2 linked regions of the Sphaerisporangium rubeum genome follow. The protein of the gene in region 1 interacts with the protein of each later gene in a pairwise test. Links are inferred from orthologs where the notes say so. Each region holds a gene or a part of one and is shown on either strand. Other genes may lie near its edges. The genes, in order: BJ992_RS26985 and BJ992_RS20405.

What was found.
Region 2: the proteins of BJ992_RS26985 (region 1) and BJ992_RS20405 interact in binary tests that used the Escherichia coli proteins (3 or more experiments, as listed by UniProt). The link is inferred for Sphaerisporangium rubeum from one-to-one orthologs.

What each region holds. Positions count from the first base shown.
Region 1 is NZ_JACHIU010000001.1:6,400,900-6,412,484, reverse strand. Bases 3,793-6,586 are described here. They hold BJ992_RS26985 (cysteine desulfurase family protein), read left to right. Parts: upstream 3,793-4,506; coding sequence 4,507-5,667; downstream 5,668-6,586. Other genes in these bases: BJ992_RS26990 (TetR family transcriptional regulator), read right to left, coding at 3,941-4,447. Outside these bases: BJ992_RS27005 (FAD-binding protein), read left to right, coding at 1-558; BJ992_RS26995 (MFS transporter), read right to left, coding at 2,013-3,230; BJ992_RS26980 (FG-GAP repeat domain-containing protein), read right to left, coding at 6,870-8,315; BJ992_RS26975 (FG-GAP repeat domain-containing protein), read right to left, coding at 8,454-9,893; BJ992_RS26970 (MerR family transcriptional regulator), read left to right, coding at 10,047-10,982; BJ992_RS26965 (hypothetical protein), read left to right, coding at 11,122-11,585. UniProt on the Escherichia coli protein: Master enzyme that delivers sulfur to a number of partners involved in Fe-S cluster assembly, tRNA modification or cofactor biosynthesis. Catalyzes the removal of elemental sulfur from cysteine to produce alanine.
Region 2 is NZ_JACHIU010000001.1:4,738,966-4,750,623, forward strand. Bases 4,987-7,853 are described here. They hold BJ992_RS20405 (sulfurtransferase TusA family protein), read left to right. Parts: upstream 4,987-6,196; coding sequence 6,197-6,511; downstream 6,512-7,853. Other genes in these bases: BJ992_RS20400 (cysteine desulfurase family protein), read left to right, coding at 4,999-6,144; BJ992_RS20410 (PfkB family carbohydrate kinase), read right to left, coding at 6,557-7,543; erpA (iron-sulfur cluster insertion protein ErpA), read right to left, coding at 7,841-7,853. Outside these bases: qcrB (cytochrome bc1 complex cytochrome b subunit), read left to right, coding at 1-328; BJ992_RS20380 (L,D-transpeptidase), read right to left, coding at 425-1,723; BJ992_RS20385 (cytochrome c oxidase subunit 4), read right to left, coding at 1,906-2,301; ctaD (aa3-type cytochrome oxidase subunit I), read right to left, coding at 2,298-3,980; ctaC (aa3-type cytochrome oxidase subunit II), read right to left, coding at 3,977-4,768; more of erpA, read right to left, coding at 7,854-8,194; quinolinate synthase NadA, read left to right, coding at 8,389-9,600; BJ992_RS20425 (SIMPL domain-containing protein), read right to left, coding at 9,607-10,359; BJ992_RS20430 (serine/threonine-protein kinase), read right to left, coding at 10,432-11,658. UniProt on the Escherichia coli protein: Sulfur carrier protein involved in sulfur trafficking in the cell. Part of a sulfur-relay system required for 2-thiolation during synthesis of 2-thiouridine of the modified wobble base 5-methylaminomethyl-2-thiouridine (mnm(5)s(2)U) in tRNA.

The sequences.
Region 1 (11,585 bases):
GGCGTCAACGTCACCTCGCGCGTCACCAAGGGCACCCCCATCATCGCCGTGCGACCCAACGCCACCACCCCCGAACCGTCCCCCGCCGCCGGCACCGAGCAGCGCGTCGAGGTCACCCTCTCCGACACCGCACGCCTGGCCCACGTGGTGGACCGCGTGAAGCAGGAAAAGGGAGCCCGCCCCGAACTCACCGAAGCCGCCATAGTCGTCTCCGGCGGCCGAGGCGTAGGCTCCGCCGAGAACTTCTCAATCATCGAGAAACTCGCCGACTCCCTAGGCGCCGCCGTAGGCGCCTCCCGAGCCGCCACCGACGCCGGCTGGTACCCCCACCAGTTCCAGGTAGGCCAGACCGGCAAAACCGTAGCCCCCCAGCTCTACATAGCCGCCGGCATCTCCGGCGCCATCCAACACCGCGCCGGCATGCAAACCGCCAAAACCATCATCGCCATCAATAAGGACCCTGAAGCCCCCATCTTCGAACTGGCCGACTTCGGCGTAGTAGGCGACCTCCACCAAATCGTCCCCCAACTCACCGAAGAGGTAGAAAAGCGCCGCTGACCTAGCTCCGCCGTACGCCGGTAACCCGAGGTCCGCTGTACCCCGGCATCCGAGGTCTGCCGTAGGTCGGTAATCCGAGGTCCGCTGTACCCCGGTATCCGAGGTCCGCCGTACGCCAACCTCTTCCGGCGTTCCGGCCTCCCACCGCGTTCAGCGTCGCTTCCCAGCGGCGCCGACGCGGTGGGACGCGGTACGGCGAATCCGGCGCCTTCGTACGCACGTCAACCGGCGGTACGGGAGGATGCTCACCGTCCGCGCCGTGGTCCTCACCTCCAGGCGCCGAGGCGCCTTCCGGCTCGGGCCGTATTCCCCAGGGGCTTCGCCCCTTCGTTTGAAAACCCAACTTCGGCCTTGTGGCCTTAGCCCACCCATAAGAGTCGTCCCACCCTAACTCGGCCACCCACCCAACCCCCACCACGTCCTGACCGGCACATAGCGTGCCGCCTCAGACGACGTGACCGGAATCGGAACCCCACGCCGACCCCCGCAGACCCTGCCGGCACTTACCGGAGTACTCAGATTTCGGAGTGGTCCTCGCCTCCGGCGCCGGGACGCCTTCCGGCTCGTGCTGTGTTTCTCCGGGGCTTCGCCCCTTCGTTTGAAACCCCAACGTCGGCTTTGTGGCCTTGGCCCACCCATAAGAGTTGTCCCACCTCAACTCGGCCACCCACCCAACCCCCACCACGTCCTGACCGGCACATGGCGTGCCGCCTCAGACGACGTGACCGGAATCGGAACCCCACGCCGACCACCGTAGGCATTGCCGACACTTACCGGAGTCCCTGCCGGAGTTTGGGGACGGACAGCTCGACGGTGCCGGCACGGGTGTCCCATTCGCGGGTCCGATAACCGTTACGCCGGTTGGTCCACTCGCTGCTGCGGGTGCCGTATCCGGCGCCGCACAGGCCGTCGGCCTCGGCCGACATCAACGTCTCGGCCATGGTCTTCATCATGGATGGCAACAGATCCCGATCCCCGGACTCGATCTGCTTCGCCAGCCAGCCCGCAGCATCCACACTGTCGTTGACGGCCATCCTGTTCTCCTTCGATCTTGATCTTCGCACTCGAAGGATCACGTGGCCGTCCTCATTTCACGACGCCACGCTGACTACCAGCGGAAACTCGTACACCACCTCCGCGGACGCACCCCCGCACACGCCGATCACCGTAGGCATTGCCGGCACTTACCGGAGTACTCAGATTCCGGCCCCGTAAGCGCACCCCACCCCCACCATGACCTGTCGGCATAAAACAACGCCGCGAGTCACGAGACAGGATGTGTCGGTCGAAACGAACCCGCCGGAACAGACCCGCCACCCGGACCCGGACAGGAAAGCACCAGACCGGCCCACGTTCCCCTCCCTGGACCTGTTCCTCCCCGGCGCCGACGCGGCGGGAAGTGGTACGACGAATCCGGCGCCTAAATACGGCGGCCGACAGGCCGTGGCCGGTCGTCAGGCGGCGAGTCGGGCCGGCTCTCGTGTGGTGGATTCCTTTTCGCGCGGTGGTTCACGCCGTGCCTCGCCTAGGACAGGTAGGGAGACGCGGGGGAGGAGCAGGGCCGTGACGGTCATGAGGAAGCCGAGGCCGATGGTCAGGGTCAGAGCGGCGCGCAGGGACGTGGCGTGGGTGAGCATGCCGATGACCACAGGGCCGAGGAGCAGGCCGGCGTAACCCATGGCGCCGGTCTGTGCGATGGCCGGTCCAGGGGTGCGGGTCGCGGAGCCGGCCAGGGACAGGGCCATGGGGGAGACCGTGGCGACTGCCAGGCCGATGAGCACCATGCCTGCGACGGCCACCACCACCGATGACGTGCTGAGGACCAGTGCGAAGGCGGCGGCCGTGGCCAGACCGGAGGCCGCGATGAGAGCGCGGGCACCGAAACGGGCCCGCAGGCGGTCACCCGTGAGGCGGGAGATCAGCATGCCGCCTTCGAAGATCGGGTAGCCGATCGCGGCGACGGCCTCAGGCGCACCGATGGTGTCGCGCAGGAACAGGCCGTTCCAGTCGGCCACCGCGCCTTCCACCATGAACGCCGCGAACGCGATGACACCGAGCAGGTAGACCACCGGTGGCATCCGGCGCCGCGCACCACCGGACGACGTACCGGCCGCGAGGTCAGGCACATACGTACGGCCGAGCAGGAACGCCGCGGGAACGGCCGCCAGGGCCACGGCCACGAGGTTGGCGGTGAAGGACATGCCGAGCGTGATCGCCACGGTGCCGAACACCCCGGCGGACATGGCGCCGACGCACCACCCGGCGTGCATGCCGTTCATCAGCGGACGGCCGTACGACCGCTCCACCGTCGACCCTTGCGCGTTCATCGCCACGTCCACCGTGCCGAAGAACATGCCGAACAACGCGGACGCCGCCACCACCAGCGGGTACGACGGTGCCACGGCCACCGCGAGCAGCGACACCGCGCACAGCGGCGCCGCGACCCGCAAGACCGCCGCGCTTCCCATCCGGGCCATCACCCCCCGCATGGCCTGCATCGTCACCAAGGCCCCAAGACCCCAGGCGAGCAGCACCACCCCCATCGCCGCCTCGGACACGCCGAGTTTGTCGGTGAGGGCTGGAATGCGGACGGTATACGTACCGCACACCAGTCCGGCGAGAACGAAGGTGAGGATCACGCCGTAACGAGCGGTCCTCAGAGCGCGGCTCATCGCTGAGCTCCTTTCACGTACTTTCAGGGCAGGCGTCACCACGCGGTGACGCAGGAGAGAACCGGCGCGCCGGGGAACGACAGGCACGCCGGGAGTAGTGATATCGGGACGGAAAGTGGAATCGGGTCGAGGAGCGGCAGGCCGCCATCTCCGGCGGAGACTTCCACGAGGGGACTCCGGCGACCGGACTTCGGCAGACCAGACCGAGACCAGGATCAGGTCTCGTATCTGAACCAGGACTCCGGCCCGGACCAGGACGTGGACCAAGTTCAGGACTCAGGGCAGGACGGGAAGACCCTGGTCAGGACTGGGACCTTGGTCAGGACAGGAACTCGGACCTGGACCAGAACTCAGACCGAAACCGGGCCTTCGACCCGGACCGGGCCCCAGCCGGGGTCCGGACGCGGACCAGGACTTCGACCCGGCCCCGTGCTGTGACACGGGCCGAAACCCGGGCCCGGACTTCGACCCGGACTTTGACCAGGACCCGACTTTGACCAGGACCAGGACCAGGACCAGGACCAGAAGCAGGACCAGGCCCCGGTCTTTGACCTGACCTGGTCTTTGATCTGGACCTGGATCCGGACTTCGACCCTGACCCTGACCCGGACCTCGACCCGGTCTCAGCCCTCAGCCCGACCCAGAACCCGAGCCGGGCCCAAGGCCCAAGGCCCAGTCCACAGGTGGAATGAACGTGTCGCGCCGTCCCATCACCCTGGCAGCAGCCCGCAGAGCCGCTGGTACAGCTCCTCGTACTGACCCTCGTCGTAGAAGCCGGGGTCGTGCGTAGCCACTTCCCAGAGCCCTTCGCAGGCCAGGCGCACGATCCGGGCCGCCATCGGGTCCGGCTCGTCGGCCAGGCCCTCACGATGCCAGCGCGCCATGGCCTCCCGTAACGGCGCCAGCAGCTCGGGGTCCCCCGCCGCACCGGTCGCCACGGCCCAGCGCCGCAGGCTCCCGCTCCGCACGGCGGCAAATGTCGCCGCGAGGTAAGCCCGCGTGTACGACGGCTCGTCCTGCGCCGCCACCAGCTCGTCGAAATCACGGACCAGCCGCTCGATCAAGCCCTTGATCAGCGCTTCTTTGGTGTTGAAGTGATAGAGAAGCCCTCCTTTGCTCACACCGGCGCGCTCGGCCACGGCCGCCAGCGTGAGGCACGGGGCCCCCTGCTCGGCCAGGAGCGCCTCCGCGGCGTTCAAAAGCTCATCTCTTCTCACACCCGTTACTGTACCGTCCGGACGGTACACCTGGCAAAGTGGGTACGCTTGAGTACGCCATGGCTTATCTCGACCACGCGGCGACCACGCCGATGCTCCCCGAAGCGATCGAGGCGATGACCGCGCAGCTCATGCGCGTCGGCAACGCCTCCTCCCTCCATTCCGCCGGCCGCCGCACCCGCAGGGTCGTCGAGGAGGCGCGCGAGACCATCGCCGCGGCCCTCGGCGCACGTCCCAGCGAGGTCGTCTTCACCGGCGGTGGCACCGAGGCCGACAACCTCGCCATCAAGGGCCTCTACTGGTCCAGACAGGCCGCCACCGGCGCCGGCCGCGTCCTCATCAGCGCCGTGGAGCACCACGCCGCTCTCGACCCCGCACACTGGCTCGCCGACCGGCAAGGCGCGTCCGTGGAGCATCTGGCCGTCGACGAGTACGGCATGGTGCATCCCGAGACCCTCCGCGCCGCCATCGAACGCGACCCCGCGAGCGTGGCCCTGGTCAGCGTCATGTGGGCCAACAACGAGGTCGGCACGATCCAGCCCGTCAGCGAACTGGCCGCCATCGCCGCCGAGTACGGCATCCCGTTCCACACCGACGCCGTCCAGGCCGTCGGCCAGCTCCCCGTCTCCTTCGCCACCTCAGGCGCCGCCGCTCTCACCGTCTCCGCGCACAAGCTCGGCGGCCCCATGGGAGTAGGCGCACTCCTGCTCGCCAGAGGCGTCGACCCCGTCCCCGTCCTCCACGGCGGCGGCCAGGAACGCGAAGTCCGTTCCGGCACCCTGGACGCCCCCGCCATCGCCGGCTTCGCCGCCGCCGTCCACACCGCTGTGGAACGCCGCGAAGCCAACGCCGCTCACCTCCGCACCCTGCGCACCGACCTGATCACCAAGATCCGCGAAGCCGTCCCCGACGTCATCCTCAACGGCCACCCCGACCACCGCCTCCCCGGCAACGCACACTTCTCCTTCCCCGGCTGCGAAGGCGACGCACTCCTGATGCTCCTCGACGCCAAAGGCATCGAATGCTCCACCGGCTCCGCCTGCTCAGCAGGCGTGGCCCAGCCGTCCCACGTCCTCCTCGCCATGGGCGCCGACCCCATCCGTTCCCGAGGCTCCCTCCGCTTCTCCCTGGGCCACACCTCCACCAACTCCGACATAACCGACCTCATCACCGTCCTCCCCCCCGCCGTGGAACGAGCCCGCCGAGCCGGCATCAGCTGACGAACCAGAACCGACCACGTGGAACCGACTGACCAGAACTTTCCGTGACGGTTACGGGTGGTCGTCCTTCCCTGCGGAGGCCCCGGCCGGCCGAGGCTTCTGCTGTGAGCATTGGCCGGACGGCACCGGGCCGGACTCGTAACCGGACGCGGTGCTGGAACCGGACCAGATTCGGACTCGGTACGTGACTGCGAACCGGACGGGACTCGGAACCGGCACTGGACGCGGCACCGGACTGGATTCGGCACCGAATTCGGCACCGAATTCGGACCCGGAACCAGCCTCGGACTTGGAACGGGAGTCGAAACCGGACTCGGTACTGGATTCGGACTCGGACCGCGACGCGGGAACCGGAACCGGACCGGACGCGTAACCGGAACGGACGCGGAACCGGAACGGACGCGGAACCGGACTCGGAACCAGACCGGACTCGGAACCGGAGACGGAACCGGAACCGGAGACGGAATCAGACGCTGAACGGGACGCGGTACCGGACTGGACGCGGTACGGATTCGGACTCGGTACGGGACTCGGACTCGGACTCGGTACGGGACTCGGACTCGGACTCGGTAGGGGACTCGAACCGGCGCGGGTGCCGGAACTGGACTTGTACCGGTGACGGAACCGGACGCTGAACGGGACGCGGTACCGGACTGGACGCGGTACCGATTCGGACTCGGTATGGGATTCGGATTCGGTAGGGGACTCGAACCGGCGCGGGTGCCGGAACTGGACTTGTACCGGTGACGGAACCGGACGCTGAACGGGACGCGGTACCGGACTGGACGCGGTACGGATTCGGACTCGGTATGGGATTCGGATTCGGTACGGGACTCGAACCGGCGCGGGTGCCGGAACTGGACTTGTACCGGAGACGGAACCGGAGACGGAACCGGACGCGGTACGGGACTGGACGCGGTATGGATTCGGACTCGGTAGGGGACTCGAACCGGCACCGGTGCCGGAACTGGACTCGTAACCGGGCCGGATCGGGCTCGGAACCGGAAACGGAAACCGGCCAGCCGGATCGGCTGGCCGGTTGTACATCTTGTGTCCGGTGTGGTGACTGCTCACCTTCGCCGGTGTCGCCACTTCCCCGTCACGTCTGGTGTGACCTTGTCGGCGCCGGTACGGCGGGACGTGGTGCGGTGAATCCGGCGCCGTTTACGGCGGTTCACCCGGCGGACGTTCGCAGAGCACCATCAGAAGATGATGTCGAAGGCGCTCCAGTTGTTGCCGATGTTCTCGCCGGTGCCGCTCTGGAAACCCCCGGATCCGTTCCCCCGGTAGAGGTGCAGGTCCGTGGTGGACGCGTTTCGAGCCAGCACATCGGCCTTCCCGTCACCGTTGAAGTCACCGACCGAGAAGACCTTGTCGAAGGCGCTCCAGTTGTTGCTGATGTTTTCCCCGGTGCCGCTCTGGAAGCCCCCGGAGCCGTTCCCGCGGTAGAGGTGGAGGTCCTTGGTGGTGGCGTTCCGGGCCAGGATGTCGGCCTTTCCGTCGCCGTTGAAGTCGCCAGGCGAGAAGAGGACGTCGAATGCGCTCCAGTTGTTGCCGATGTTCTCGCCGGTGCCGCTCTGGAAGCCGCCGGACCCGTTACCCCGGTAGAGGTGCAGGTCCTTGGTGGTGGCGTTGCGAGCCACCACGTCGGCCTTTCCGTCGCCGTTGAAGTCGCCGGCGGAGAAGATCAGGTCGAATGCGCTCCAGTTGTTGCCGATGTTCTCGCCGGTGCCGCTTTGGAACCCGCCGGACCCGTTACCCCGGTAGAGGTGCAGGTCCTTGGTGGTGGCGTTGCGAGCCACCACGTCGGCCTTTCCGTCGCCGTTGAAGTCGCCGGCGGAGAAGATCAGGTCGAATGCGCTCCAGTTGTTGCCGATGTTCTCGCCGGTGCCGCTTTGGAACCCGCCGGACCCGTTCCCCCGGTAGAGATGCAGGTCCTTGGTGGTGGCGTTCCGGACCAGGATGTCGGCCTTCCCGTCACCGTTGAAGTCCCGGTCCGCTCCGCCGCCGACGCTGTCGTCGACGATGTTGTCGTACCGGATCGGCCGGTAGTTCTGCATGCTCGACCACGACTCGCTGCCGACCTGACCGTGCGAGTTCTCGCTCGGTCCCTTGGCCCAGTCGTTCTCCCAGCCGTCGCCGTCCGGGTCCGACCCGCCGTTCAGCGAGTACGTCCAGGCCCCCTGCGTGTGGTCGGAGGAGTTCTTCCACCGCGCGAACAACTCCATGTGCCCGTCCTTGAGAATGGCATCCCCAGGCTTGAGCTCATGCAGACTCGACAGGTAGGACTTACCGGACCATCCCGCGAAATCGGAGGTGCTGTTCCCACCCTTGCCGGAGTTCGCCGTGATGTGCCAGGCCATGGACACCAGCCCGGAGCAGTCCGGCCCGTACTTGTGCGACCCGTCCACATCGGTCACCAGCGTGTTGGACCGGCGTGTCAGGTTGTACTGCACATTGCGGTTCACCCAGTTCTGCGCACGAGCGAGCACCTCGGAACGCGTGATGGGCCCCCCGGCGGTACTCGCGTCCGCATGATTCCTCTTCGCCCCCTCGTCCAGCGCGGCAAGAGCGAACATCGCGGTGACGAGCGCCGCGAACACCGCGACCGTACGGACCAAGCCGAGGCGTATGACTGATTGATTCATTGCCACTTTCCTTCGTCGTGATCAAGTGTCTGTGGATGAAAGCCTGATGTGTGGCGCTGTAAATCCTCTGGAAGTCCCCGACAGAGCGGCCGGGACAACGGCGCCGCCAGCCCGACGCCGGCCCTACGTCCGCACCGGTCAGAAGATGGCGTCGAAAGCGCTCCAGTTGTTGCCGATGTTCTCGCCGGTGCCGCTCTGGAACCCGCCGGAGCCGTTCCCGCGGTAGAGGTGCAGGTCCTTGGTGGTGGCGTTCCGCGCCACCACGTCCGCTTTCCCGTCCCCGTTGAAGTCGCCAGGCGAGAAGATCAGATCGAAAGCGCTCCAGTTGTTGCCGATGTTCTCGCCGGTGCCGCCTTGGAACCCGCCGGAGCCGTTCCCCCGGTAGAGGTGCAGGTCCTTGGTGGTGGCGTTCCGCGCGAGGATGTCGGCTTTCCCGTCGCCGTTGAAGTCGCCGGCGGAGAAGACCTTGTCGAAGGCGCTCCAGTTGTTGCCGATGTTCTCCCCGGTGCCGCTTTGGAACCCGCCGGAGCCGTTCCCGCGGTAGAGGTGCAGGTCCTTGGTGGTGGCGTTGCGAGCCACCACGTCGGCCTTTCCGTCCCCGTTGAAGTCGCCAGGCGAGAACACGACATCGAATGCGCTCCAGTTGTTCCCGATGTTCTCCCCGGTGCCGCTCTGGAACCCGCCGGACCCGTTACCCCGGTAGAGGTGCAGGTCCTTGGTGGTGGCGTTCCGCGCCAGGATGTCGGCCTTTCCGTCCCCGTTGAAGTCGCCAGGCGAGAAGAGGACGTCGAAGGCGCTCCAGTTGTTGCCGATGTTCTCGCCGGTGCCGCTCTGGAACCCCCCGGAGCCGTTCCCCCGGTAGAGGTGCAGGTCCTTGGTGGTGGCGTTCCGCGCCAGCACATCAGCCTTACCGTCGCCACTGAAATCAGTCGCCGAAACCCCGCCCCACAGCGTGTCCACGATGATCTGCGCGTCGCCGGCCTGCGGCTGGTACCGGTCCGGGTAGGCGGACACCTGTACCGCCTGGCATATCTCCCCGATCGGCGCCGTCCGCCAGGCGTTGTTCGGATACTTCGACAGCATCTTGTTCAGAAAAGCGTTGGTGGCCCATATCGGGTCCAGACGCTGTGCTCGCGTCCCCCAGGAAGCCCGCTGCTGGAACAACCCCAAACTGTCGTGGTCGAGTTCCTCACTGATGTTGTCGATGCTGCTCTCCACGATCGTCGTCGTGATCGCGATCACCGCGGCCCGCGAGTGCAGCCCTCTGTCCCGCACCGCTTTGACCACCATCCGCGCGCACGACACCCGGTACGCCGACATGTAGCCGCGCATCTTCGCCTTGAGCTTGCCGTTCAACTCCGCCGCGAGCGCCGAGTCCGTCCCCGTCGTCCCACTCGGATCACACGCCGCCAGAGCCCGCGCCGCGTTGACATCACTGGCCTGCGGCCCCGGCGTCGGCTCCGCCACCGCCGGCCCGGGAAGCCCCACCACCAGCCCGGCCGAGATCGCCACGACCAGCCCGGCCGGCTTGCCGGCACGCCGCCGCGTCTGCCGAGTCCATGCGAAAGAAAGGTTCATCGAAGTTCTCGTCTCCTCGGTATCGGGACGAGATCAACGAGACTCCGAAGCCCTGTAAATCCGCTCCAAGACGGCTGCAAGCCGCTGATGGAACCGCCTCGGCAACGGTAAAGTATCCAGTAGCTGGAGTCTTCGAGGTGGTCTGGAGGAGCCGTGGCGCCGGGGGAGGGGTACACGATCGGACAGCTCTCCCGCATGTCAGGGCTGCCGGTGAAGACCATCCGCTTCTACTCGGACGCCGGTGTCCTGCCTGAGCGGGACCGCACCGCGGCCGGATACCGCGTGTACGGCGAGGACGATCTGGCGCGGCTGGAGCTCGTGCGAGCGTTGCGCGAGATGGGGGTGAACCTCGCGACGATCCGCACACTGGGGGAGCAGGACCTCAAACAGGTCCTCGCGCTGCATCTGCGCACAGTGGAGACGCAGCTCACGAATCTCCAGCGAACCCGTGCCGTGCTCCGGGCCACCCTGGAGAAAGACGACCCGTCCGAAGCCGACCTGCGCAAGCTCAACACCCTTGGACGCCTCGGCGCGGCCGAGAGAGCGGCGCTGCTGGACTCGTTCGTGGCCGAGGTCGGCGGCGGCAACGAAGCACGCGAGCGGTGGCTCACCGGCCTGCGGGAGGCCATGGTCCCCGACCTGCCGGCCGAGCCCACCCCCCGGCAGCTCGACGCCTGGCTCGAACTCGTGGAACTGATGTCCGACGAGGACTACCGGGCCAGCCTGCGCCGCCAGAGCGAGGAGTTCTGGGAACGCCGGCAACGCGAAGGAGCCGCCGACCTCGACCGATGGCGCCAGGACAACGAGACCGTCACCCGCATCGCCCTGACCGCGGTCTCCGACGACATCGACCCCGCATCCCCCCGAGCCGTCCCCATCCTGAACAAGATCGCCTCTCTCCTGGCCGCCATGCACAAATCCGAAGACGGCCCCACCTTCCGCCGCACCCTGGCCCGCACCTACCAGGACCACGACCCCCGCGCCACCCGCCAGTGGCAACTGGCCGCCATCATCACCGGCTCCCCCTGGCCCCACCCCGAGACCAAGGCCCACGACTGGATCGGCAAAGCCCTCCAAGCCCACACCTGACCCATCTCCACCACCGGCTGAACCGTGCCACTACGGCGCCGGCCCGGCGCACGCTCAAGGACACCCGGACCCCTTTCTCCGGCTGACACGATTGCGACTTTGCCATGTACGGAGAGTATTCATAAGATAACTTTGCGTCATGCCCGCTTCCACTCACGAGGCGCTGCACAGGATCTTCCAGCGAGACACCGACCTGCTGCCTCGCGTCCTTCGGAACGAACTGTCCATGCCCCTTCCCGACACGGTCAAGGTCGAGATCATGAACGTCGACCTCACCGACCTCACCCCTGTCCCCCGCTGGGTCGACACCCTGCTCAAGCTCCATCTCCCCGACAAACAGATCATCGCCGCCATCGAAGCGCAGACCGGTCGATCCGAGGAGAAGCGCCGCCGCTGGGCCCGATACCTGGCGCATCTGCACGACACCTACCAATGTGACGTGCTGCTCATCGTCACCTGTCCCACCGCCGCCACCGCCTGCTGGGCCCGCGAACCCTATTTCGTGGGCCTTCCCCAGTGGCACACCATGACCATCCGGCCGCTCGTCCTCGGCCCCGACAACATCCCCGTGATCACCGATCCGGTCGAAGCGGCCCAGGACAT
Region 2 (11,658 bases), 1.7 Mb from region 1 along the record:
GATCATCCACCACGGCGTGGAGTCCGGCGTGATCAAGCGTCTGCCGCACGGCGAGTACATCGAGGTCCACGTGCCGCCGGCCGAGGACCTCGCGGCCCACATCAAGGGCAAGGAGCCGATCGCCGCGGTGACGGCTGGCCCGGACGGCGACGGCATCCCGCCGAAGGGCCTGCGCAACCCGGTCGGCCGCCTGCGCGCCAAGCTCAGCGCCGAGTACGCCAGGGACAGCGAGTCCATCTCGCTGGACGGCGGCCACGACGGCCACGGCGAGGAGCACGCCGCGGTCGGCGCGGGCTCGCACGGCGAGACCAAGTCGATCGGCCACTGAGAGATAGGCCACTGAGAGCACGACCAGGAAGGGCCCGGACGCGTGATCGCGTCCGGGCCCTTCTCGTTCACCTTCAGGACGGCGTGTCCTCGACGTTCAGGACGGCGTGTTCTTCTTCTCCTGGTCCTTCTTGACCTTGTCGGCCTCGTCGGCGCGTGCGGAGGCGTGGTCGGCCGGGGTGACGGCGAGCGCCTCGGTGGTGAAGCCGGACCGCAGGCCGCTCCAGCGCAGCCACTCGGGCCAGCTCTCCTGCCAGTGGCCCCACCCGTTGGTCGGGTCGAGGCGCCGCGGCGAGCCGGACACGATGATCGGGTCGCCGATCAGGGTCGTGTCCTTGAACCACTGCGCGTTGGACGGGCTGATGTTGATGCAGCCGTGGCTGACGTTGGAGTTTCCCTGCGACCCCACCGACCACGGCGCACCGTGGACGTACTCGCCGGTGTCGGAGATGCGCACGGTGTCGTACACGGTGAGGCTGTAGTAGCCGGCGCTGCCGGGGCCGATGCCCGGTGAGGTCATCGTGGTGACGTCCTCACGCGACATGGCCAGGTGGATGCCGTTGGTCGTGTAGTACTTCCAGTCGCCGCCCTGTCCCGCCGACAGCGGGATGGTGCGGATCACCTTGCCGTCCTGCTTGACGGTCATCTGGTGCGACGTGGTGTCGGCGTGGCTGACGCGGGCCCGGCCGATCTCGAACTCCCTGACGTAGTCGCGCGCGCCGTACATGCCGGGGCCGCCGTGCACGCCGGCGAGCTGCGCGACGAGCTTCACCTTGGTGTCGGCCGGCCAGTAGGTCTTCGGCCGGAAGGCCAGGGTCTTGTCGTCCCACCAGTGCCAGGCTCCCTCGACCGGTTTGGAGCTCTGCACGAGCAGGTTGCGCTCCACGGCCACGCGGTCGGCGATGGGCTTGTCGAAGGCCAGCATGATCGGCATGCCGACGCCGACCTTGAGCCCGGTGGTGTCCCTGCTCGGCAGGATCTTGTCGAGCGCGAACAGCTGGGTTGCCCGCTGCGTGGAGAACACGGTCGTGAGCCGTTTCGCCTCACCCGTGGGGGTGACGGCCTCCACGGTCACCTGGTACGTCTCCCCCGGCGTCATGGTCCGCCTGCTGCGCCACCGGGTGTGGTCGGCGCTGAGGAGGCCGCTGACGGCCTCACCGTTCCTCGGACGCACCTGGACGCTCCTGAGGACTCCACCGGCGATGCCGACGGTCACCGGCAGCTCCGGTGGTACCTGGGTCGCCCCGTTGGCCGGAGAGACGTTCACGGCCACGTCGGAGCGGCCTCCTGCGGCTCCACCTTCCTTGTCGGTGCCGGAGGTGCCACACCCACCGGCCAGCAGCAGGGCCAATGCCCCGGTTCCTACGGCGATCACCCGGAATTCGACGTGTCCCACCTGACGTCTCCCCCGCTCCGATGGATCACTCCTTATCAGTTATTACCCGGTCACAGCGTGTCGTGTACCGGGGAGTTCGGAGAAAGGGGCGAAACGACCAGCAAAAAAGCGGCGCGGGCGACCGACGGTTCCTTGACGGAGACCGCCGGCCGCCCGCGCCGAGCGTGCCGTGCCGGGAGTGCTCAGTGAGCGAAGTGCCCCCGGTAGTACTGGAAGACGAAGCCGATCGTCGTCATGATGGTGGCCGCTACGCCGATCATGAACATCCACCAGCCGATGATGAAGCCCACGGTGACGAGGGCCACCGACAGGCAGACGAACAGCGGCCACCAGCTCGACGGGCTGAAGAACCCGAGTTCGCCGGCGCCGTCGCTGATCTCGGCGTCCTTGCGGTCCTCGGGCTGCTCGCCGATGCGGCGGGCCGTGAACAGCAGGTAGTAGCCGATCATCAGGGCCAGGCCGACCGAGATGGCGAGGGCCGTGGTGCCGGTGGGCTCCTTGGACCAGAACCAGTAGACGAGGTCGACCGCGGCGAAGAAGATGCCGCTCAGCAGGAACAGCCAGCCTTGGACCTTCATCGCGTCGTCGTCCCTTCGAGCTGCTCGGCCGGCGCCAGCCGGTGCGGGTTCTTCAGGTCGAACGCCGGACGCTCGGACCTGATGCGCGGCAGGCTGGTGAAGTTGTGCCGCGGCGGCGGGCAGGACGTGGCCCACTCCAGGGAGTTGCCGTAGCCCCAGGGGTCGTCCACGGTGACCTTGGGTGCGTTGCGCCAGGTCGTCCACACGTTGTAGAGGAACGGCAGCGTGGACGCGCCGAGGATGAACGCGCCGACCGAGGAGACGACGTTCAGGTCGGTGAACCGGTCGAGCGCCGAGTAGTCGGCGTACCGCCGGGGGAAGCCCTCGGCGCCGAGCCAGTGCTGCACCAGGAACGTCGTGTGGAAGCCGATGAACAGCGTCCAGAAGTGCCACTTGCCGAGGGTGTCGTTGAGCATCTTGCCGGTGAACTTCGGCCACCAGAAGTAGAAGCCGGAGAACATCGCGAACACCACCGTGCCGAACACCACGTAGTGGAAGTGGGCCACCACGAAGTAGGAGTCGCTGACCTGGAAGTCCAGCGGCGGCGACGCCAGGATGATGCCGGTCAGGCCGCCGAACAGGAACGTCACGAGGAAGCCCACCGCGAACAGCATCGGTGAGGCGAACACCAGGTGGCCGCGCCACATCGTGCCGATCCAGTTGAAGAACTTCACCCCGGTCGGCACCGCGATGAGGAACGTCATGAAGGAGAAGAACGGCAGCAGCACCTGGCCGGTGACGAACATGTGGTGGGCCCACACCGCCGCCGACAGGCCGGCGATGGCGATGGTCGCGCCGACGAGGCTGATGTAACCGAACACCGGCTTGCGGCTGAACACCGGGAGGACCTCGGTGATGATGCCGAAGAACGGCAAGGCGATGATGTACACCTCTGGATGGCCGAAGAACCAGAACAGGTGCTGCCACAGCATCACACCGCCGGTCGAGGCGTCGTAGATGTGCGCGCCGAGCCGCCGGTCGGCCTCCAGGGCCAGCAGTGCCGCCGCCAGCACGGGGAAGGCCAGCAGCACCAGGATGCTGGTGAGCAGGATGTTCCACGTGAAGATCGGCATGCGGAACATCGTGAGGCCGGGTGCGCGCATCGTGATGATCGTGGTGATGAAGTTCACCGCGCCGAGGATGGTGCCGACACCGGACATCGACAGGCCCATGATCCACAGGTCGGCGCCGAGGCCCGGCGAGTAGACCATGTCCGACAGCGGCACGTAGGCCGTCCAGCCGAACGACGCCGCGCCGCCGGGGACGAAGAAACCCGACACCGCGATGGTGCTGCCGAACAGGTAGAGCCAGTAGCTCACCATGTTGAGCCGGGGGAACGCGACGTCCGGCGCGCCGATCTGCAGCGGCATCAGCTCGTTGGCGAACCCGGCGAACAGCGGGGTCGCGAACATCAGCAGCATGATCGTGCCGTGCATGGTGAACAGCTGGTTGAACTGCTCGTTGCTCACGAAGTCGAGCCCCGGCTGCGCCAGCTCGGCCCGCATCACCAGCGCCATCACGCCGCCGATGAGGAAGAAGACGAACGACGAGATCAGGTAGAGATGACCGATGATCTTGTGGTCGGTGGATGAGAGCCACTTGGCGATCACGGAGCCGCGGCGCGCGCGGCGCACGGCGGCCGGGGCCGCCTGGATGGATGGGTCGTTGACGGCGGTCACTGGGCACTCCCCGCCTGGCTGTTGACGTACCGGTCGTACTCGGCCTGCGGCACGAGTTTCACCGTGAAGAGCATGCGGCTGTGGTCGACGCCGCACAGCTCCGCGCAGCGGCCGACGTAGGTGCTCGGCTTGTCGAGCGTGGTGACCTCGAACCTGTTGTGCACGCCGGGAAGGACGTCCATCTTGTACAGGAACGCGGGCACCCAGAACGAGTGGGCGACGTCGCGCGACTCAAGGGCGAACTCGATCTTCTTGCCGACCGGCAGCACCAGCTCGGGCCGCTGCGCCGGGGTGCCTGCCACCTGCACGGTCTTGCCGCCGTAGGTGCTGGTGAAGCGCCAGCTCCACTGGTAGCCCTCGACGAGCACCTTCACGTCGGGACGGCCGGAGACGGCGCCGATGGCCGTCTGGTCGCGCGCGGTGAAGAAGAAGAACACCGCCACCATGATGATCGGCACGGTGGTGTAGAGGATCTCGATCGGCAGGTTGTACCGCACCTGGGGCGGCAGCGCGTCCGGCGAGTTCTTGCGCCTGCGGTGGAACAGGCAGGCCCAGAAGATCAGGCCCCACACCACGATCCCGACCCCGAGGGCGGCGATCCAGGCACCGTTCCAAAGGTTCTGGATGATGCCGGCCTCCTTGGTGACGCCTTCCGGCATGCCACCACGAGACCACGTACCAACGCCTCCACACGCCGACAGGGACAGCGCAAGCACCGCCAACGCGGCGGCGCGAGGCACCCTGCGGCGGGCCAACGGACGCCGTGCGAAACGGCGGGTCGGACTCACGGATCGCCTACCCCACAGTTGAAGCCCAAGAGCGGTCCCTCCTGGGCGGTAGTTTTCAGGTTCACTTGTCGCGCTCTGAAGAAAGTCGGCTGTCGTCACGCTGGGGGACACATTAGCGCGGACTGGGGCCGCCCTCCTTCCCAGCCCCCGGCAACACCACGCGGAAGGCCCGCGGAACCTCGCGCCGGCGGGCCGGGCCGGTCCGCCGGACCCGGCGGCCCGGTGGGACGATGGGGGCCGTGGCGTACTTCGACGCGGCCTCGACCGAACCCCTGCACCCCGCGGCGCGCGAGGCGCTGCTGGCGTCCCTCGACACCGCCGGGGCCGATCCCGCACGGTTGTACGGCACGGCGCGGCGTGCGCGCATGCTGCTCGAACAGGCCCGCGGCGAGGCCGCGGAGATCGTCGGCGCGCGAGCGGACGAGGTGGCGTTCACGACCTCCGGCACCCAGGCGGTCCACCTCGGGGTGCTCGGCACTCTGCTCGGCCGCCGCCGCGCCGGCCGCCACGTGGTGGTGAGCGCCGTGGAGCACTCCAGCGTGCTGCACGCGGCCCGCGCGCACGAGGCGCAAGGCGGCACCGTCGAGACGGTCCCGGTGGGCCTCACCGGCCGGGTGGACCCGGCGGTGTTCGCGGCGGCCGTCGCCGCCGGCGGCACGGCGCTGGCCTGCCTGCAGACCGCCAACCACGAGGTCGGCACGCTGCAACCGGTGGAGGAGGCGGCCCTGGCGTGCCAGGAGGCGGGGGTGCCGCTGCTGGTGGACGCCGCGCAGACCCTGGGACGGCTGCCGGTGCCGGCCGGCTGGTCGGTGCTGGCCGGCAGCGCGCACAAGTGGGGCGGCCCGGCCGGCGTGGGGGTGCTTGCCGTGCGCAAGGGCACGCGGTGGCGGTCCCCGCTGCCGGAGGACGAGCGGGAACGGCGCCGGGTGCCGGGCTTCGAGAACGTCCCCGCGGTGGTCGCGGCGGTGGCGGCGCTGCGCGCGCGGGCCGCCGAGGCGGCCGAGGAGAACGCGCGGCTGTCGCGGCTGGTGGACCGGATCCGCGCCGAGGTGCCACGGCTGGTCCCCGATGTCGAGGTGGTCGGCGAGCCGGAGCTCCGGGCCCCGCACATTGTGACGTTCTCGTGTCTTTACGTGCCAGGTGAGGCGATTCTCTCCGAACTGGATATAGCAGGATTCGCCGTCTCCTCCGGCAGTTCATGCACGGCGAGTACGCTACGACCATCGCACGTTCTGGAGGCGATGGGAGTGCTCACGCACGGCAACGTCCGGGTCTCGCTGCCCCGCGGCGCGTCAGGCGCGGACGTCGACCGCTTCCTCGCCGTGCTGCCGGGGATCGTCCGGCGGGTGCGGGAGAGCGTCGGGGTGCGGTCGTGAGACGGCACAGGGGGCCGGCGCGTGAGGCGTGCACGGCTGGGGGGAGATCGTGATGGCATGGCGGCGCAGGTCCGACACCACGTCCGACACCACTGAGGAGAGCGGCCGGGCACCTGAGCCCGAGCCGGGTCCGCCGGCCGTGGCACTCACCATCGACGCGCTCGGCCGCAAGTGCCCGATCCCCATCATCATGCTGGCCGACCAGATCGGCTCGGTGCCGCTGAACGCCGTCGTGGCGGTGCTCGCCGACGACCCGGCCGCCTTCACCGACGTCCCCGCCTGGTGCCGCCTGAAGTCCCACCACCACGTCGGCAGCTACGTGCTGCCGCAGGGAGGCTGGGCCATCCACGTGCGCCGCAACTACTGAGCGCGCGAGGGGACACCGGGCCGGTGTCCCCTCGAGGAAGGCTGATCAGGGGTAGACGCAGGCGACGTGCGCGTCGCAGTCGGCCGCGGCCTCGGAGCCGTACGCGGCGGCGAGGCGCTCCATGAAGCCCTCGCGGCCGAGGCGGTACTCCTGGCCGCCGACCTGCTCCAGCACGTGGGTGGCGGTGAGGTTGCCGAGCTGGCCGCACCGCTCCAGAGGCAGGCCCCAGTGCAGGCCGGACAGGAACCCGGCGCGGAACGCGTCGCCGACGCCGGTGGGGTCGACCTTGCCGACCTCGGGGGCCGGCGGGATGTGCAGCGACGGCTCACCCTCGCGGTCGATGCGCGCACCCTTGGGCCCGAGAGTGGTCACCCGGACGCCGACCCGCGTGAGCACCTCCTCGTCGGACCAGCCGGTCTTCTGCTCGACCAAAGCCTTCTCGTAGTCGTTGGTGAACAGGTAGGCCGCGCCGTCGATCAGGGTGCGGATGTCGTCACCCTCCATGCGCGCGAGCTGCTGCGAGGGGTCGGCCGCGAACGGGATGCCGCGCTGACGGCACTCCTCGGTGTGGCGGATCATCGCGTCGGGGTCGTTGGCGCTGACCATGACGAGGTCGAGCCCGCCGAGCCGCTCGGCGATGGGCCACAGCTCGATCTCGCGGGCCTCGGCCATGGCGCCGGTGTAGAACGACGCGATCTGGTTGTGGTCGTCGTCGGTGGTGCACAGGAACCGGGCCGTGTGGTGCAGCTCGGACACGTGGACCGACTCGCAGTCGACGCCGTGACGCTCCAGCCAGGAGCGGTAGTCGGCGAAGTCGGTGCCGACCGCGCCGACCAGGACCGGGCTGAGGCCGAGGCATCCCATGCCGAAGCAGATGTTGGCCGCGACACCGCCTCGCCGGATCTGCAGGTCGTCGACGAGGAAGGACAGGGAGACGCGGTCGAGCGCCTCGGCGATGAGCTGATCACCGAACCGACCCGGGAAGGTCATCAGGTGATCTGTCGCGATGGAGCCGGTGACGGCGATGCGCACGGGGTGCTCTCCTCGTTGTCAGCATCGGTGGGCCCGCCAAGAATACGACAACGAATCGGCGCCGGGGCCTCACCTGGAGCCGCGGCACGGCACCCGGCCGTCCGTATGCCACCGTTACGGCCGGCCGCCGCGCGCCGGCCGTACGCCTCACCTGCGCGGACGCGGCGGCACCCCAGCCGCTCCCCGTCCTGCGCCTTCGCGGACCCGAGCGAACGGACACGAGGCCCCGCGCCAGTGCAGGCATGACTGAACCCCGCCGCGCGGACAGGTCCGCGGGGCGGGGGTGCAGGCACCTGCCTAGTTGAAGGAGTCGCCGCAGGCGCAGGAACCCGTGGCGTTCGGGTTGTCGATCGTGAAGCCCTGCTTCTCGATGGTGTCGACGAAGTCGACCGTGGCGCCGACGAGGTACGGAGCGCTCATCCGGTCGGTGACGACGTTGACGCCGCCGAACTCGGAGACCACGTCGCCGTCCATGTCGCGGTCGTCGAAGAAGAGCTGGTACCGCAGGCCCGAACACCCGCCGGGCTGCACGGCCACCCGGAGCTGCAGGCCTTCCTCACCCTGCTGCTCAAGGAGACTGCGCACCTTGGCCGCCGCCGCGTCGGTCAGGATGAGGCCCTGCTGCGTGGACTGGCTGCTCTCAACCGTCATGTGCTGAACTCCCCGTCTGCCCCAACCGCCCCTCGGGGACGGAGGCCTTGGTCTGAGGTCTCATTCAGACGCTACCAACACCCGGGCCCTCCCACACATTCCTGTCCCGAAGGATGGTCGCTCCGGGGGCCTCCCCGCACGGGCCACCCGGCGCGGTGTGCGATGATTAGTCGTCACATAGACGATAAGTCCGTATGAAGCTGCAAAGAAGGTGTGGCGTGACGACTACGGAGACGGGCCTACCGCTCTTCATCCTCGGCCAGGGCACCGACCCCCACAGCGAGCGCGGCGTCGACTGCCCCGGCGAACTGCCCCCCGCGTCCGACCCCGATCTGGTCGAGCGCGCGCTGCGCGCCAAGGCGGCGCTCGGCGACCGGCTGTTCGTGCTCGGCCACCACTACCAGCGCGACGAGGTGATCCGCTTCGCCGACGTGACGGGTGACTCGTTCAAGCTCGCCAAGGACGCGGCGGCCCGGCCGGAGGCGGAGTTCATCGTCTTCTGCGGCGTGCACTTCATGGCCGAGTCCGCCGACATCCTCACCTCCCCCGCGCAGCGGGTGGTGCTCCCCGACCTCGCGGCCGGGTGCTCCATGGCGGACATGGCGACGTTCGACCAGGTCGAGGAGGCGTGGGACGTCCTCACCGAGATGGGTGTGGCCGACGTCACCGTGCCGGTCACGTACATGAACTCCTCGGCCGACATCAAGGCGTTCTGCGGCAGGAACGGCGGCACGGTGTGCACCTCGTCCAACGCGCGCCGCGCGCTGACCTGGGCCTTCGAGCAGGGCCCCGGCGGGCCCGAAGGCAAAGGCGCCGGGGACCGCAAGGTGCTGTTCCTGCCCGACCAGCACCTCGGCCGCAACACCGCGGTGCTGGAGATGGGCTTCTCCCTGGACGACTGCGTGGTCTACAACCCGCACCGGCCGGACGGGGGTCTCACCGAGGAGCAGATCAGGAACGCCAAGGTGATCCTGTGGCGGGGTCACTGCTCGGTGCACGGCCGGTTCACCGCCGGTTGCGTGGACGAGGTGCGTGACCGCATTCCCGGGGTCAACGTGCTCGTCCACCCCGAGTGCCGCCACGAGGTGGTCACCAAGGCCGACCAGGTCGGGTCCACCGAGTACATCATCAAGGCGATCGAGCAGGCCCCCGCCGGTTCCGCCTGGGCCGTCGGGACCGAGCTGAACCTCGTCAAGCGGCTCGCCGCCAGGCACCCGGACAAGACGATCACGTTCCTGGACCGCACGGTCTGCTACTGCTCGACGATGAACCGCATCGACCTGCCCCACCTGGTGTGGGCCCTTGAGTCCCTGGTGGACGGCCAGGTGGTCAACCAGATCACCGTGGACCCCGGCACGGCGCACTGGGCCCGGGTGGCCCTGGACCGCATGCTGGCCCTGCCGTAGGCCGCCTCAGCGGCCGGCGCCGGCCTCGACCAGCTCGTACAGCAAACGGACGGTGGCGGTGACGCTGCTCGTGCCGGGCTCGATCGAGGCCCCGCCGTCGGGGGCCGCCGCGAAGGCGAAGCGCGACGAGCCGCCGCCGTCCTCCTCCTCGATGCGCAGGACCCGGCCGAGTTCGTACCCCGCGAGCCCGGCGTACTGCTCGGCCTTGGACCTGGCGTCCTCGAACGCCGCGTCCCGCGCCTTCTTCAGCAGCTCGCCGGCCTTGGACACCACGAAGGAGATCCCCCGGAAGCGGATCTCGTCCCCCACCGCGGCGGCGGCGTCCACCACGGCGTCCGCGGTGGACAGGTCGCGGACGATCGCCTGCACCCCCTGTGAGGCGCGGTAGGCCACGACCTTGGACTTGTCGTACTCGGCGTCGAGCGACAGGTCGTTGGTCCGCAGGTCCTTCTCGGCGACCCCGGCGTCCAGGAGCACGGCGGTGAGCCGGCCCGCCGCGGCCCGCGCGGCGGCGAACGCCTCACCCGCGGTGTCCTTGCGCACCTCGACGGCGACGTTGAGCCGCATCGAGTCCGGGGTGACCGGGACGCCGCCCTGCCCCTCGATGGTGATGGTCACCGGGTCACCCCCGGGCTTGGACGCCGGCTCGTACGCGGCCGCTGGGCCGGGAACGGGGGAGGCCGCGGCGAGGACGGGGGCCGCCTGGAGCCCCGCGGCGGCGAACGCGGCGGCCGCCAGCAGCACACTCAACTTGGTCATGGCGCCATGCCACCACCAGGGCCGCGGTGGCCCCGCGCGGCCCGTCCGGCCCCTGGGGGAGCTTTACCATTCTCAGGAGCCTCTGGTGTAACGCAGGTACTGTTTCTTGTACTCCCCGGCCTTGGCGGTCGCCAGCAGCCGCTTCACCGTGCCCTGGAAGTCGAACACCACCGCCTCGTAACCACCGGCCGTCTTGCGCCAGCCCGCGATGTGCCGGTCGTCGTACCACCCGATCAGCCGTTCGCTCTCGAACGGCACGCGGGCCCGTTCCTGGCCGTCCACGGACCACACGCAGACCTGGTCGCTGCCGGTGCAGCGGGTCATGAACTGCGTGCCGTCGGGGGAGACGTCGTCGCTCTCCACCGTGAGGGGGGAGCCGACGTCCAGCAGGGTCTGCAGCACGGTGCCACCGAGGTCGTAGAACCTGATGCGCTCGGTGGAGCCCTTCAGGGCCCACGTGCCGACGGCCTGGCCGTCGCCCCGCCAGAAGTAGCTCCAGCGGCCCACGTCCTTCTCGGTGATGTGCACCACCTTGGCGGTCTTGCGCGCGACGTCGATGATGGCGAAGCCCCAGCCCTCGCTGGAGTCGCCGACGGCCTTGTTCAGGCTCAGCAGGATCTTGGAGCCGTCCGGCGACCACTGGGGGTAGATGGGGTAGACCGGGGCTTTGGCGATCCTGATGGTGGTGGAGCGGCCGTTGGTGCGGTCGACCAGGGCCACGGTGGAGTAGCTGTCGGTGGTGTAGGTGACGTTGGTGCCGAGCGCCGCGCGGCCGTCGGAGCCGACGACGTACTCGAAGTACTTCTTGGTGCGGCTGAAGGAGTTCTGCCCGTGGGGACGGATGTAGACCTGTTTGCCGTCGTCGAGGGTGTAGGCGGTCAGCTTGATCGGGTCGGCGTCGTTCTCGTGCAGGACGATCGTGCTGTCCGGCAGCTTGATCTGCCGGGTCGCCGCCGGGAGGTCACCGGCCGCGGTGTAGGGATCGGCCGCGCCGGTCGCACGGCCTCCCGGTGAGGCGCTCGGCACCCCCTCCGCGCCGCCGTCCGCGGACCCGGCCGGCAGGGTCGGGGAACGTTCCGCGCCGCTCGACGGACCAGGGCTGCGACCGGCGGTGCCGCCAGGATCGCTGAGACCGCGCACCACCAGGTAGCCGCCGCCTGCCACCACCAGCACGGCCGCAGCGGCGGCAGCGGCGATCAGCGGCGCGCGGCGGCGCGGCGGCGGCGCTACCTCCGTACCCGGCCAGCCGCCGGGCCCGCCCTGTTGCCAGGCCGGCACCGTGGCCGCCTGTCCCTGCGG